One region of the Brevibacillus sp. FSL L8-0520 genome, then DNA from elsewhere that is predicted to be linked to it. Evidence: riboswitches for the same ligand, from Rfam matches in the RefSeq annotation. Region 1 holds a riboswitch; the other holds the start of a gene.
What was found. Region 1 has a riboswitch for FMN ahead of ribD (bifunctional diaminohydroxyphosphoribosylaminopyrimidine deaminase/5-amino-6-(5-phosphoribosylamino)uracil reductase RibD). Riboswitches for the same ligand answer to the same signal wherever they lie in the genome.
Positions count from the first base shown of each region.

Region 1 (7,061 bases):
AACAGACGGCAAAACGAAAAACAATAGGAACAATAGAAAAGCCGAGGAGGGTAAACAAGTGAGCAGATGGAAGGAAGTAAACCCGTCGCTTCGCACGATCATGACTCCGGGTCCGGTTGAGGTAGACCCGCGGGTATTGAGGGTTATGGCAACTCCTGTACTGGGGCAGTTTGATCCCGAATTTACCGATATGATGAATCGCGTGATGGAAATGCTGCGAGAATTGTTCTGCACTCGCAATCAGTGGGCGTATCCGATCGACGGGACTTCCCGCTCGGGGCTTGAGGCCGTGCTGTGCAGCCTGATCGAACCGGGCGACAAAGTGCTCGTTCCCATCTACGGTCGATTTGGCCATCTTCTGACGGAGATTGCCCAGCGTTCAGGTGCGGAGGTGCACACCATGGAAGCGCCGTGGGGCGAAGTGTTTGATGAAGAGAAGATCATCAGGGAAATGGACCGCGTCCGCCCGAAAATTGTAGCGATCGTGCACGGCGAAACCTCGACCGGCTGCATGCAGCCGCTAGCCCGGGTCGGACATGCGTGCCGAGAGCGGGAGGCGCTGCTCGTGGTAGACGCTGTGGCTACGCTCGGGGGATCGCCTGTCGATACGGACGGGTGGATGCTCGATGCGGTCGTCGGCGGAACGCAAAAGTGCTTGTCCGTTCCCGCTGGAATGGCTCCGATCACCTACAATGAGCGGGCTGAGCGAATTATCCAGGAAAGAAAAAGCGTGGAGCGCGGGCTGGCGGGGAATCTCTCTGAGCCGTCAGAGCGGAGGATCCGCAGCAACTACTTTGACCTGGGCATGCTGGCGCATCGGCACGATGGGCTTCAGTTGCCGGAAAAAGAATGTCCTGCACGTGTTGGCAGGTCTTGAGGCGGTGCTGATCCGCATGGGAGCGAAGGTTCATCGCGGAGAAGCTCTGCAAGCCGCGCTGGATGTATACGAAATTCCGTCATAACTCCTTTTTGGTTACGTATTTTTTGCGCCTCCCAGCCATAGGATGTACCAACTGGGAGGTGACGGGCGTGGCCGTGTTTCGACCCCGTCGGCGGTGGAGGAACCCGCTTTCTCGTTCGAAAGCGTTTTTTATCGCACTGGTCATTTTTTTGGCGATGAGCATTCAATTTTTGTTTTTTATCGAAAAACGCCTGGAACCGACGCTGAAGATTCTCGCAACCCAAAAAGCCGAGCAGTTGGCCAAACAAGCGATTACAGATGCGGTCACCAAGCGGATTGCCCAGCAAGGGGTAGATTTCAACCAGATCGTCAAAATTGAAAAAGACAATCAGGGGAGAATCCAGGCGTACCAGTTCAACTTCAAGGAGTATGCCCGGATCGTAGGGGAGACCACCTCCCGCGTACAGAACCGGCTGAGGGAGTTTGAAGAGGAAAAGGTAGACCGCTATATCCCTTTGGGGCTGGCGACAGGCAGCAGTTTTTTGGCGCAAATGGGTCCGGATCTGCCGGTGACGTTTGTGCCGATCGGATCTGTCAAGACGAAGCTGGAGACGGAATTGACCGAGGCCGGCATCAATATGGTCCTGGCAACCGTCTACATTTTTGTTGAAGTGGACTTGCGCATCGTGATTCCTTTTGCCACCGACCAGAAGACGATCACGACGAAGATTCCCATTACCCATTCGCTGATCATTGGCGATGTGCCTCAGTACTTGTACAACAATCCGGAAGGAAAGCCGGATGTGCCCAGACCGGAAGACGTATCCAGGCAGCCGTAAAAGAGCCAAACAGGCGGCTGCTACAAAAACGAGCACGTTCCCGTTGCTTCGGGGAGTGCTCGTTTGGGCATTTCCAAAACATGGAGGAGGAAGATTCCAGGGAGGAAACTGATAGAGGGAATAAAAGGTGTCGGTTCGTCAAGAATGTTAGGAAAACAGACGAACGGATGATGAAAGCGTGAAGGTTGCGATTATGGGCGCCGGTCTGTCAGGCTTGGCCTGCGCGATCACACTTGAAAAACACGGAATATCGCCCGCCGTTTTCGAAGTGAGGGAGCGGTTAGGCGACCGCTTTGTGAACGCTGAATCCATGCTCTCCATTTTGCAAAAGCCGATTACGGATCCGGTTGCCTTTTTCGCGGAGAAAAACGGCATTTACCTCAAGCCGACTGCGAGCATCCAAAGGCTGCTGGTGTTCTCGCAGAGCCAAAAGGCGGAAATCGAAGGAAGTCTGGGATTTATCAATTACCGCGGCAGACATGAGCACGCTTTTGAAAGGCAGCTCGGCCGGCAGGTAAAAAGTGCCATCCAGTACCGGTCCAAAGCGACATACGAGGAATTGCTGATGGAGTACACGCACGTAGTAGTCGCCACAGGAGACGGGGAGTACACAAGGAAAATGCATAACTTCCGGACAGACCTGACCGTGTCGCTAAAAGGTGCAATGGTAACCGGAGACTTTGACAGGTACACGCCTTGTGCATGGCTGGATTACAGCTATATGGAAAAGGGATACGGCTATTTGCTCCCGCTTTCGGACACGGAAGCGAACCTGGTCATGGCCTACCCCGACTATCCAGAGAATGACCGGCTTGATGTCGACGAGCGCTGGGGTTTATTTTACGAGCGGGTTTGCCGGGACCTGCGTCAGCCGCTCAGGATTACCAGTCACTTTCATGTGACCGGATACCCGATCGGCATCTGCCGCAGGGCGAGGATTGGCAATACGTTTTTTGTCGGAAACTGCTTTGGCGCACTGATGCCCTTCTTGGGATTTGGCCAATTCACGGCGCTGTTGACAGGCATATATGCAGCGTATGATATATGCGGCAAGGGCGCTTATGAAGAATTGACGCAGCCTTTACGGCGCAGTTACGAGAATTCACTGGTTTTACGCAGGGCAGTGGAGAGGCTGGACAATGAGGATTTGGACAGAATCGTCCCTGTCTTGGGAAGCAGGTGGGGAGAGAGCATTTTGCAGGGCAAATCTTTCAATGCTTTGCGCTGGCTTGCTTTTGCCTTGCGACCATGGATGACAAAGCGGTAGTTGCCGACAGGAGGGAAACTGCCGACTTCCAATAAAAAAGTGTAGTGCTTGTAAAAAAACGTGTTATAATGCAAGCAACTGATTATCCAACCTTCAGGGTAGGGTGAAATTCCCGACCGGCGGTGATGACGAACGCACGTCCGAGCCCGCGACTCGCCCATGAAAGATATTTCGTGAGCGACTGACTTGGTGAAAATCCAAGGCCGACGGTAAAGTCCGGATGGGAGAAGGTGGCTATAGTCTTTGGCTTTGTTTAAAAAACCGAGCACCAAAGGCTTCTTCTTCTATGCCCTGAAACTTGTTCAAGGGCATTTTTTATTGGGAAAGGGTGATGGCGACTCGCGCGACAGGAAGTAGGAGACATGCCTTGGTAGTCTCCTGGCTCGTGATTGCGGGCTGGCGGCTCGGCAGCAACTGAATAGATGACCTTCAGGGCAGGGTGAAATTCCTGACCGGCGGTAATGACGAAAGCAGCGTCTGAGCCCGCGACTCGCCCATGGCTGAAGCCATGAGCGACTGACTTGGTGAAAATCCAAGGCCGACGGTTACAGTCCGGATGGGAGAAGGTGCATGTGGCCTTCGTTTCTCTGTGAAAAAACAGAAAAACGAGAGGCTTCTTTCCCAATGCCCTGAAGCGTGCTTCGAGGGCATTTTTCATTGGGGAGGAGAGGAACTCATGTCAGGAAATGACTTGTCGTATATGGCGTTGGCACTGGACTTGGCGAGGGCGACAAGAGGACAAACCAGTCCCAATCCGGTAGTGGGAGCCGTTGTCGTCCGGGACGGAGCAGTCGTGGGGATGGGCGCTCACGTAAAAGCGGGTGAACCACATGCCGAGGTGCATGCACTGCGGATGGCTGGTGAGCATGCGAAAGATGCCGTGCTTTACGTCACATTGGAACCTTGCAGTCATCATGGGAGAACCCCTCCTTGTGTGAATGCGATCATTGAAGCCGGCATCAAGCGAGTAGTGGTTGCAGTGGCGGACCCGAATCCGCTTGTCGCCGGTACAGGAATCGCTCGCCTCAGACAGGCGGGTGTGGAAGTAACAGTGGGAGTGGGAGAAGCACAGGCGAAGAAGGCAAACGAAGTCTTTTTCCATTTCATCACGACGAAAACACCGTTTGTGACCGTCAAAACGGCAGCTTCGCTGGATGGGAAAATCGCTACGCATACGGGGCACAGCCGCTGGATTACGGGTGAAGAGGCCCGCCAGCAGGTCCATCAGCTACGGCGAGAGCACGATGCTATTTTGGTTGGGGTTCAGACAGTGCTCGCGGACGACCCTGAGCTCACGGCCCGCCAACAGGGAATAGCCAGGGGAAAGCAGCCGCTTCGTGTCATTCTCGACAACCAGCTGCGGACCCCTTCGGAAGCCCGCGTGATACGGGACGGCAAGGCGCCGACGCTCGTTTTCACAGCGGATGACGCACCCATCGGCAGGCAAAAAGAGCTCGAGAGCCACGGGGCCGAGATTGTGAGACTGGAAGGGCGCGTAACAGTCGAGCAGGTGCTTGCGGTGCTGGGGGAAAGAGGGATCACTTCTCTGTTTGTCGAAGGCGGAGCGGCGGTCAACGGCTCTTTTTTGCAGGCACGGGCCATTCAAAAGGTCGTGCATTTTCTCTCCTACAAGCTGATCGGCGGACAGGGGGCGCCTGCTCCCTACGGGGGACTGGGCGCAGCTCATATGGGGGAAGCCATCTCTCTGGCGGACGTGGATGTCGAGCCGATCGGAGGAAGCGATCTTTGCATTACCGGCTATCCGGTATGGCCGGATGGAGCCAGCGAATAGCGAAACGCGCAGGAATGCGGGCTGCAAATGATAGGAGGGGAAGCCGTGTTTACCGGATTGATTGAAGAAGTAGGTACAGTAGATTCCATTGCGGTCACCGAGCGGTCCAGCAAGCTGACGATACGGGCCGCGGCCGTTTTGGAGGATGTTCGCCTGGGTGACAGCATCGCTGTCAACGGCGTTTGTCTGACGGTCACCTCGTTTTCCGCGAACCGCTTTCAGGCAGATGTCATGCCGGAAACGTGGCGGGTGACGGCCCTGTCCAGCCTGAAGCCGGGGATGCGTGTCAACCTGGAGCGGGCGCTGCAGCTCGGAGATCGTCTCGGCGGCCATCTGGTCTTGGGCCACGTAGACGGCACAGGAAAAATCCTCTCCAAAAAAACGGACAGCAATGCGGTGCGATTTGCGATCCAGGCGAAACCGCACCTGCTTCGCTACGTAGTGCCGCGCGGCTCGATCACTGTAGACGGCATCAGTTTGACCGTAGTGGCCGTTGACGAGGAGAGCCTGTCCGTTTCGATCATTCCGCATACGCTCAAGCAGACCAATCTGCTGGAAAAACAGGTCGGCGATCCGGTCAATCTGGAGACGGATGTGATCGCCAAATACGTGGAGAGGCTGCTTGGCGGCAGGACTCCGGGCGAACAACAGAAAGCACCAGCAGGCCTGAACCTGGCTTTTTTGCAGGAACACGGCTTCGCTTAAGGAGGGAACAACGATGTTTCATACCATTGAAGAGGCGATTGAGGCTTTGCGAAGCGGCCGCCCTGTCATCGTCGTGGATGACGAGGATCGGGAGAATGAAGGCGATTTCGTTTGCCTGGCCGAAGCGGCAACGCCGGAGATGATCAATTTTATGGCAATGCACGGACGCGGTTTGATCTGCGTCCCTGTCACACAAGAGCATGCGGAACGCTTGAAGCTGGCTCCCATGGTGGAAGCAAATACGGATCGCCAAGGCACTGCCTTCACGGTCTCTATCGATGAAACTGGGACGCATACAGGCATTTCTGCGCATGAGCGCTCCCATACGGTGCAATCCATGCTGGACGAGAGCAAAGGCGCAGACGATTTTCGCCGTCCGGGACATATTTTCCCCTTGATCGCCAAAGCAGGAGGCGTGCTGAGGCGCGCAGGACATACCGAGGCAGCAGTCGACCTGGCCAGGCTGGCCGGAGCGAAGCCGGCTGGCGTCATCTGCGAAATCATGAACGAGGACGGGACAATGGCTCGCCTTCCGCAGTTGATCGAGATCGCCAAGCGGTTTGAGCTGAAGCTGATCACGATTGCCGACCTGATCGAGTACCGCATGCAGCATGAAAGATTGGTAAAGCGCGAAGCAGAGGCCAAGCTGCCTTCCGCCTTCGGGGATTTTCGCATTGTCGCCTACACCAATGAACTGGACGGCAAGGAGCATGTGGCGATTGTAAAAGGAGAGATTGACAGCAGCAAGCCCGTCCTGGTAAGGGTCCATTCGGAGTGCCTGACCGGGGACATATTCGGTTCGCATCGCTGCGATTGCGGCCCGCAATTGCATGCTGCCCTGCGCATGATCGAGGCCGAGGGCCGAGGCATCGTTCTCTACATGCGCCAGGAGGGCAGGGGCATCGGACTGATCAACAAGCTGAAGGCTTACCGGCTGCAAGAGCAGGGCTATGATACAGTGGAAGCCAACAAAAAGCTCGGTTTTCCCGCTGATCTTCGCGATTACGGGATCGGGGCGCAAATTCTGCTCGATCTGGGCGTAAAGCAGATGCGGCTGATGACGAACAATCCGCGCAAAATTCGCGGCCTTTCCGGCTATGGAATGCAGGTCGCCGAAAGGGTTCCGCTGCAAATGCCGGAGCATCCCGAAAATGAAAAGTATTTGCACACAAAACAGGACAAACTGGGCCATCTGCTCCAGTTTGCAGGGGAGTGAAGGATCATGAAACATTGGGAAGGAAATTTGATCGGAACTGGCTTGCGTGTCGGGATTGTCGCAGGGAGATTTAACGAGCTGATTGTCAGCAAGCTCGTCGGTGGCGCTCTCGATGCATTGAAGCGGCACGGTGTCGAGGAAGACGCGGTAGAGGTTGCCTGGGTGCCGGGGGCATTTGAAATCCCGCTGATCGCCAAAAAGATGGCGGAGTCCGGAAAGTACGATGCAGTCGTGACCCTGGGAGCGGTCATCCGCGGTTCCACTCCGCACTTTGATTACGTGTGCAGCGAATGCGCCAAAGGGGTAGCATCGGTCTCGCTGAATACGGGGATTCCCGTTAT
Region 1 covers NZ_CP150171.1:4,275,142-4,282,202, reverse strand. The annotation lists partial or broken gene NSQ24_RS21145 (aminotransferase class V-fold PLP-dependent enzyme) at 101-962, shown strand; gene yunB (sporulation protein YunB) at 1,021-1,740, shown strand; gene NSQ24_RS21135 (NAD(P)/FAD-dependent oxidoreductase) at 1,919-3,007, shown strand; FMN riboswitch at 3,093-3,243, shown strand; FMN riboswitch at 3,429-3,579, shown strand; gene ribD (bifunctional diaminohydroxyphosphoribosylaminopyrimidine deaminase/5-amino-6-(5-phosphoribosylamino)uracil reductase RibD) at 3,684-4,799, shown strand; gene NSQ24_RS21125 (riboflavin synthase) at 4,845-5,504, shown strand; gene NSQ24_RS21120 (bifunctional 3,4-dihydroxy-2-butanone-4-phosphate synthase/GTP cyclohydrolase II) at 5,518-6,720, shown strand; gene ribE (6,7-dimethyl-8-ribityllumazine synthase) at 6,727-7,061, shown strand, end outside.

Region 2 (7,061 bases), 2.3 Mb from region 1:
CCCGCCGTAAGCGCCGATAGGCAGTCCGCCGCCGATGATTTTTCCCAGAGCCGTCAAGTCCGGCTCAACGCCGAGCAGGTTTTGCGCGCCGCCGTAGCAGAAGCGGAAGGCCGTGATCACTTCATCGTAAACCACGAGCGCACCTGCCTCGTGGGCGATCTCGTTTACGCTTTCCAAAAAGCCCGGTTTCGGCGGGACGATCCCGAAATTGCCGACGATCGGTTCGACGAGCACGCATGCCGTCTCCGCTCCCCAGACGCGGATCGCCTCTCTGAACGCCTCCGTGTCGTTGAACGGTACGGTAATCACTTCGCTCGCGATGCTTTGCGGGATGCCCGCACTGTCGGGAATGCCCAGTGTGGATGGACCGGAACCCGCAGCGACCAGCACGAGATCGGAGTGGCCGTGATAGCAGCCGGCAAACTTGATTACCTTGACTCTGCCTGTATAGGCACGAGCCACGCGGATGCAGGTCATCACCGCTTCCGTCCCGGAGTTGTTGAAGCGAATCCGTTCCATCGACGGGATGGCTTCGCGAATCATCGTCGCAAATTTGATTTCCCAAGGAGTAGGGGTCCCGTACAGCGTCCCGTTTGCAGCCGCTTCCGAGATGGCTTTTGTGATATGCGGGTGGGCGTGGCCCGTGATGATCGGACCGTATGCAGCCAGGTAATCTATGTAGCGGTTTCCGTCGACATCCCAAAAATAGGCTCCCTGCGCGCGTTCCATCGTGACAGGAGCGCCGCCGCCGACAGCTTTGAAAGAGCGGGAGGGGCTGTTTACCCCGCCGAGGATGACGTCCATCGCCTGTTCATGCAGGCGGGCAGATTTTTCGCGGTTCATGTTCATTCCCTCTTTTCGTCCATAAGTCCATCCTCATCTTATCACACTTGAAGGTTGGCGTAATCGGCAGAGCTGCAGCTGGAACCGTATTTGGAAAAGTGATACAATTCAGCCTGTCAGCTTCCAAGCCAGCCTTTGATAACGACTTGTTCCGGCTTGGACGGATTGTAAAAACAAGAGCGGAAGGGAAGAGGGCGAATGAACGTCGAAGCGTTGTCCATACCCGGTTACAGCGGCAATAATGAGGATCGTTTTTTGATAAACACGGCTCAGCAGATATTTGCCGTGATTGACGGAGTTTCGTCTTTGGTGCCGTTTGTCACCAGGACCGGGCAGAGTGGAGGGGCAATGGCGGCCCGGATCGTTCACGATCATCTGGCGGCTGTCGGAAAAGACGCCGACTTGCCGTCTGTACTGCTCGCAGCCAACGAGCGCCTTCGGGATTATATGATCTCCGAAGAAATCGATTTGAGCCAAAAGGAAGCTTTGTGGGGTGCAGCCGCCGCCGTAGTGAAGCTCGATGGGACACACCTTCACTATGCCCAGACGGGAGACTGCATGATCTTTGCCGTGTATGCCGACGATTCGATCCGCGTCCTGACTCATCTGCAGGTAAATCACCTGGAAGCAGCCGCGATGGAAAAGTGGGAAGAAGGCATTCGCCAAGGCTTAAGCACAAGGGCTGAACTGATTGAAAGCGTTCGCGACATCCTCGTTCACAACCGCTATCAGGCAAATACGCCGGGAGGATACGGCGTGCTGAACGGCGAGCCGCTCAGCGGAGACTTTCTGGAGTACGGGAGGATCAACCGGATCGGCCTGAAGGCAGTGCTCCTGCTGACAGATGGACTGTTCTGGCCGGCCGCGCGCGGAGAAGGGAGCATCGGTTGGGAGAAAACGGTCTGTCCCATCCTGGAAAAAGGGCTGCAGGCGTATACAGATGAACTGGTCCAGTTGGAGAAAAGCGATCCGGAGTGCATCGCCTACCCGCGGTTCAAGCCTGCCGATGACAAAACCGGTGTCGTCATTTGCCTTCCCGAGAACGAGCCTGCGACTGAGCCGTATGGTCTTCCAAGGCTTTAGATTGAAGGTTGCAGTTGGCAGCACATTGATTTTTGCAGAAATCAGCCTGCTCATATACACTAAGCAGTGGAATCCTACTCAAAAGCGACAAAAGGGCGGTTAATCATGATTCAAGTCAACCATTTGCAAAAGGAGTTTCGCATTCATCAAGCCCGCGCCGGTCTGGGAGGCGCGTTTCGCGACCTGTTCAGCAGGGAATACAAGACGGTCAAAGCGGTCGACGACCTGTCCTTTTCCGTAGAAGAAGGGGAAATGTTCGCCCTGATCGGAGAAAATGGGGCAGGGAAGTCGACCACGATCAAAATGCTGACGGGCATCCTGAACCCGAGCGGCGGGGAGATCGTCATCAACGGCTTTATCCCGCAAAAACAGCGGGAGGACTACGTGCGCTCCATCGGCGTCGTGTTTGGCCAGCGCTCGCAGCTTTGGTGGGACCTGTCCCCGCTGGAGTCCTTCCGTCTGCTGAAAAGCGTCTACAAGGTCGAAGAGCATGAAGGACAGCGCTGGCTCGACCGTTTGATCGAGGAGCTCGACATCGGTTCGTTCGTCAGCCAGCCTGTACGCAAGCTGAGCCTCGGCCAGCGGATGCGCTGTGAGGTGGCGGCGGCGCTGATCCACAAGCCTCGCCTGCTGTTTCTGGATGAACCTACGGTCGGTCTGGACGTACTCGTAAAGCAAAAGATTCGCGAGTTTTTGCGAAATTTAAACGATACCGAGCATATGACGATTCTGTTGACCACACATGATGTGACCGACATCGAAGCGCTGTGCAAAAGAGTGCTGGTCATGGACAAAGGCAAGCTTATTTTTGACGGGCTGCTCGAAAACCTGAAGGAAAAATGGGGAAATGGGACGGAAGTGGCCTTTCAGTTCAAAAAGCGGACGTCAGCCGAAGAGCTGCGGACTGTCCTCGGCGAGCTGCCCTGTGAGATCATTCGGGAAAACGACTTTGCTTTGCGCGTAAAAGTGTCGCGCAGCCAGGAAATGCTGCCGTTCGTCCTGTCCACCGTGATGGCCTCGTTTGACATCAGCGACGTCAAAATTATGGAAGCGAGCACGGAGGACATCGTCCGCAATATCTACTCTACAGACAGCGAGGTAGTCAGCCATGGGTAAGCTTTACCTGGAACTGATCCGCATCCGCTTTCTGACCTTGCTGGCGTATCGCGTCAACTACTACAGCGGCATCATCATCTACGCGATCAACATCGGGGCGTACTACTTCCTCTGGGGGGCGATTTACGGCGGACAGCAGCAGCTCGGCGGTCTTTCGGTAGAGCAGATGACGGCGTATGTCGCCATCGCCTGGATGTCGCGGGCGTTTTATTTCAATAACATCGACATGGAGATGGCGCAGGAGGTCCGGGAGGGAAAAGTGGCGATCGAGATGATCCGCCCCTACAATTATCTCTCGGTCAAGACGGCGCAGGCATTCGGCGAAGGGATTTTCCGCATGCTGTTTTTCGCCGCGCCGGGCATTTTCCTGATCAGCCTGTTCATTCCGTTTCAATTCCCGAGCACGCCCGAAGCGTGGGGCATGTATCTGCTCAGCCTGATGTTCGCGTTTGTCATCAACACGCAGTTGAATCTGTTGACCGGTCTCGTTACCTTTTTCCTCTTCCGCAATGACGGGATGATGCGGGCCAAGCGGGTAGTCGTCGACCTTCTTTCCGGCCTGGTGCTGCCGATCAGCTTTTTCCCCGGCTGGGCCCAGACGCTGATGGGATATCTGCCGTTTCAGGCGATCAACTATTATCCCAGCGTCATCTTCACCGGGGCTATACCGGCGTCCCGCGCGTGGCAAATGATCGGATTCCAGGCGATTTGGGTCGCGGTCATTCTCATCCCGATCTTCGTCTTGTGGCGCAGAGCCCAGACCAAGCTGGTCGTGCAGGGAGGATAAGAAGCAATGGGTGAAATCAAGCATGTCTTGGGCATTTTTGCCACTTATTTGGGACAGTATTTCAAAACGCGTCTCGCGTACCGGACTGATTTTTTCGGGGAGCTCGTGTCCAATCTGATCAATGAGCTGATCAACCTCGTGTTTATCGTCGTCGTCTTTCAGCACGTGCCGCTGCTCAATGACTGGACGCGCGACGAGATTATTTTCATTTACGGCTTTTTCCTCATCCCGTACGCGCTGTTTTCGATGTTTTTCGGCTTCTGGGATTTCAACGAGCGGTACATTATTCGCGGAGAGATGGACCGCGTCCTGACCAGGCCGCTGCACAATCTCGCACAGGTCTGTCTTGAGTCGATCGCACCGGACCGGATTTTTGGCGTCATCACCGGTTTGATCATTATGGGCTATGCGGCTATTCAGCTGGATTTGTCCTTTACGTGGTACGACCCGTTCCTGTTTGTCGGTCTCGTCGTCAGCGGCATGCTGATCTATGGCGGGGTCTACACGGCCATTGCGGCCATCAGCTTTTTCTCCGATTCCCGGACAGGGATTTCGCCGATGATCTGGAATATTCAGCAGTATGGGCGTTACCCGGTCGACGTGTACAACAAGGTAATCCGGTTTGTGCTCACGTACGTGCTGCCCTTTGCCTTTGTCGGCGTGTATCCGGCGGCGTATTTTCTCCGCAAGGAAACGTGGTACGCGTATGCGGCGTTTACTCCCGTCGTGGGAATCGTCTTTTTCAGCATCGGACTGGTCGTCTGGAACTGGGGTGTGCGCAAATACAGCGGAGCAGGGTCGTAATCGGCTTGCTGCCTGACCCTCCTCCGTCTTGGGGGAGGGTTTTTGCATGCTTTTGTCGTATTGGGAAAAATTGCTTTCTTTCTACCTCGCTATGTTCCCCTGGCTGATCATGTTTGCTCCGCAAATGATAGCCGAAATTTGCGGCAGGTTTCCCAAAAGCGATGGGAGCTACGCAGGAGATTCGCAACGACCATAGCAGGGAACACTTCCAGCATTGTCAAATCCGAGTGCGGCACTGTATAATATCCATGTAAAATCACATACATTCCTTCGGGGCAGGGTGAAATTCCCGACCGGCGGTGATCGCGCCAAAAGCGCGTAAGCCCGCGAGCCTCCGCGATGCGAAAGCTTCCGGAGTGCAGGATCTGGTGCAAATCCAGAGCCGACAGTACAGTCTGGATGGGAGAAGGATGACGACAGTACGTACGCTGTGCGTGCTTGTTTGCTTGTGCATGGGTATTGCACGACGGGCTGGGTGCCGCTTTTCGGCCCTTCTGTTTACGTACCCTTTTTTAAGAGCACAGGTCTGTTTCGTTGTCTTTGCATGTGTGCCAAAGCCCTGAGGAGATGTTGTTTCTCAGGGCTTTTTGCTGTGCAAGGACCGAACGCGGGCACGTCCGGGTGTATGCTGTTGCCATTCCTCAAGAAGGAAGAAACCAATGAGGAGATGGTACAGATGAAAGGAACCGCGATTCCCACATCGCAAGCGACGCAGCGGCTGGTGACGATTCCCATGCTGGCGGCGGTCGCATTTGTCTTGCAGTACCTGGAATTTCAGGTGCCGCTCATGCCTACGTTTTTGAAGCTCGATTTCAGTACGCTGCCCGGATTGATCGGCGCCTTGCTCTACGGCCCAATGGCAGGCGTTATCGTCGAAGTGATGAAGAATGCGCTGCACATGCTGTTTAAAAATACGGACGGCCTTTTGATCGGCGAGCTGGCCAACGTAGTGGCGGGTGCGAGCTTCATCGTCGCAGCGGTTTGGCTGCAGCGGATGAAACAGGGGAAAATGAGCTTCATGGCCGGTCTTGCTATCGGTACTGTACTGATGACGGCTGTCATGGCGGTAGCCAACGCCTACTTCCTGCTGCCCGCCTATGCGGCTTTGTATCAGGTGTCGCTGGAGCAGCTGGTCGCGCAATTCCAGGCTGAGAGCGTATGGTCTTTGATCCTGTACGGCATCGTGCCGTTTAACCTGATAAAAGGAATCATGGTCTCCGTAGTCGCTTATCCGCTCTACGTGAAGCTGGCACCGAGACTCAGCCTTTATGCAAGAAATTGACATTGCCCGGCGGGTCTGCTACCATATTGCCCAAGAAACAGGCGAAAATGGCTGTGAAAGGACCCGCAGGTAGCGAATGTGGCGCAGAGAGTCGGCCCTTGGCTGAAAGGTCGATGCACAAATGTACCTGCTCCCCATCCTGGAGCTGCTGGCGACGAGCCATGCCGGATTCCCTCCGTTAACGGGTCAGAGCGGATCGCAGATGCTTGTGGCAGCAGCGGTCAATCAGGGTGGTACCGCGGGAGAGTTTCCCCCGTCCCTTTTTGGGATGGGGGTTTTTTGCGTTTTTGAAAAGAAGCTCATGAAGGAGTGAAGGGCATTGAAAGAAGGAAAAGCATTTGTCAAAGAAATCACGCCGCAGTCTGAAGACTTTTCGCGCTGGTACATCGACACGATCAAAAAAGCGGATCTGATGGATTATACGCCTGTGCGCGGCTGTATCGTTTTCAAGCCGGACGGATTTGAGCTGTGGGAGCGGATCCAGGAGGCGATGGACAAGCGGTTCAAGGAAACCGGCCACCGCAATGCCTATTTTCCGATGCTGATTCCCGAATCCTTTTTTCAGAAGGAAAAAGAGCACGTAGAAGGCTTCAACCCGGAACTGCCATGGGTTACGGAAGCTGCGGGGGAACAGTTGGAGGAGCGCCTTGCGCTGCGGCCGACCTCGGAGACGATGATCGGCCATATGTACAGTCAATGGATTCAAAGCTACAGAGATTTGCCGGTACTCATCAATCAGTGGGCAAATGTATTCCGCTGGGAAAAGCGGACGATGCCGTTCCTGCGCACCTCCGAATTTTTGTGGCAGGAGGGACACACCGCCCATGCCACAGAGGAGGAAGCCCGTCAGGAAACGATGCAGATGCTGGACATTTACGCCGAGGTCGTGGAGGAACTGCTCGCGATCCCGGTCTGGAAGGGGCAAAAGACGCCGAGCGAGAGGTTTGCTGGAGCTGTCGACACCTACTCCATCGAAGCGATGATGAAGGACGGCAAGGCCGTACAGGCCGGCACCTCGCACTATTTGGGAGAAAAATTTGCGCGGGGCTTCGAGATCAAGTACTTGGACCGCGACAATCAATTCAAATACGTGCATACGACATCCTGGGGGACCTCTACCCGCCTGATCGGCTCGATGATCATGGT
Region 2 covers NZ_CP150171.1:1,151,302-1,158,362, forward strand. The annotation lists gene NSQ24_RS05985 (glutamate-1-semialdehyde 2,1-aminomutase) at 1-843, opposite strand, end outside; gene NSQ24_RS05990 (PP2C family serine/threonine-protein phosphatase) at 1,042-1,926, shown strand; gene NSQ24_RS05995 (ATP-binding cassette domain-containing protein) at 2,032-3,042, shown strand; gene NSQ24_RS06000 (ABC-2 family transporter protein) at 3,035-3,829, shown strand; gene NSQ24_RS06005 (ABC-2 family transporter protein) at 3,836-4,633, shown strand; FMN riboswitch at 4,896-5,048, shown strand; gene NSQ24_RS06010 (ECF transporter S component) at 5,310-5,915, shown strand; gene proS (proline--tRNA ligase) at 6,235-7,061, shown strand, end outside.
Region 2: it holds a riboswitch for FMN, as region 1 does, so the genes downstream of both, NSQ24_RS06010 (ECF transporter S component) here and ribD (bifunctional diaminohydroxyphosphoribosylaminopyrimidine deaminase/5-amino-6-(5-phosphoribosylamino)uracil reductase RibD) in region 1, are expected to answer to the same signal.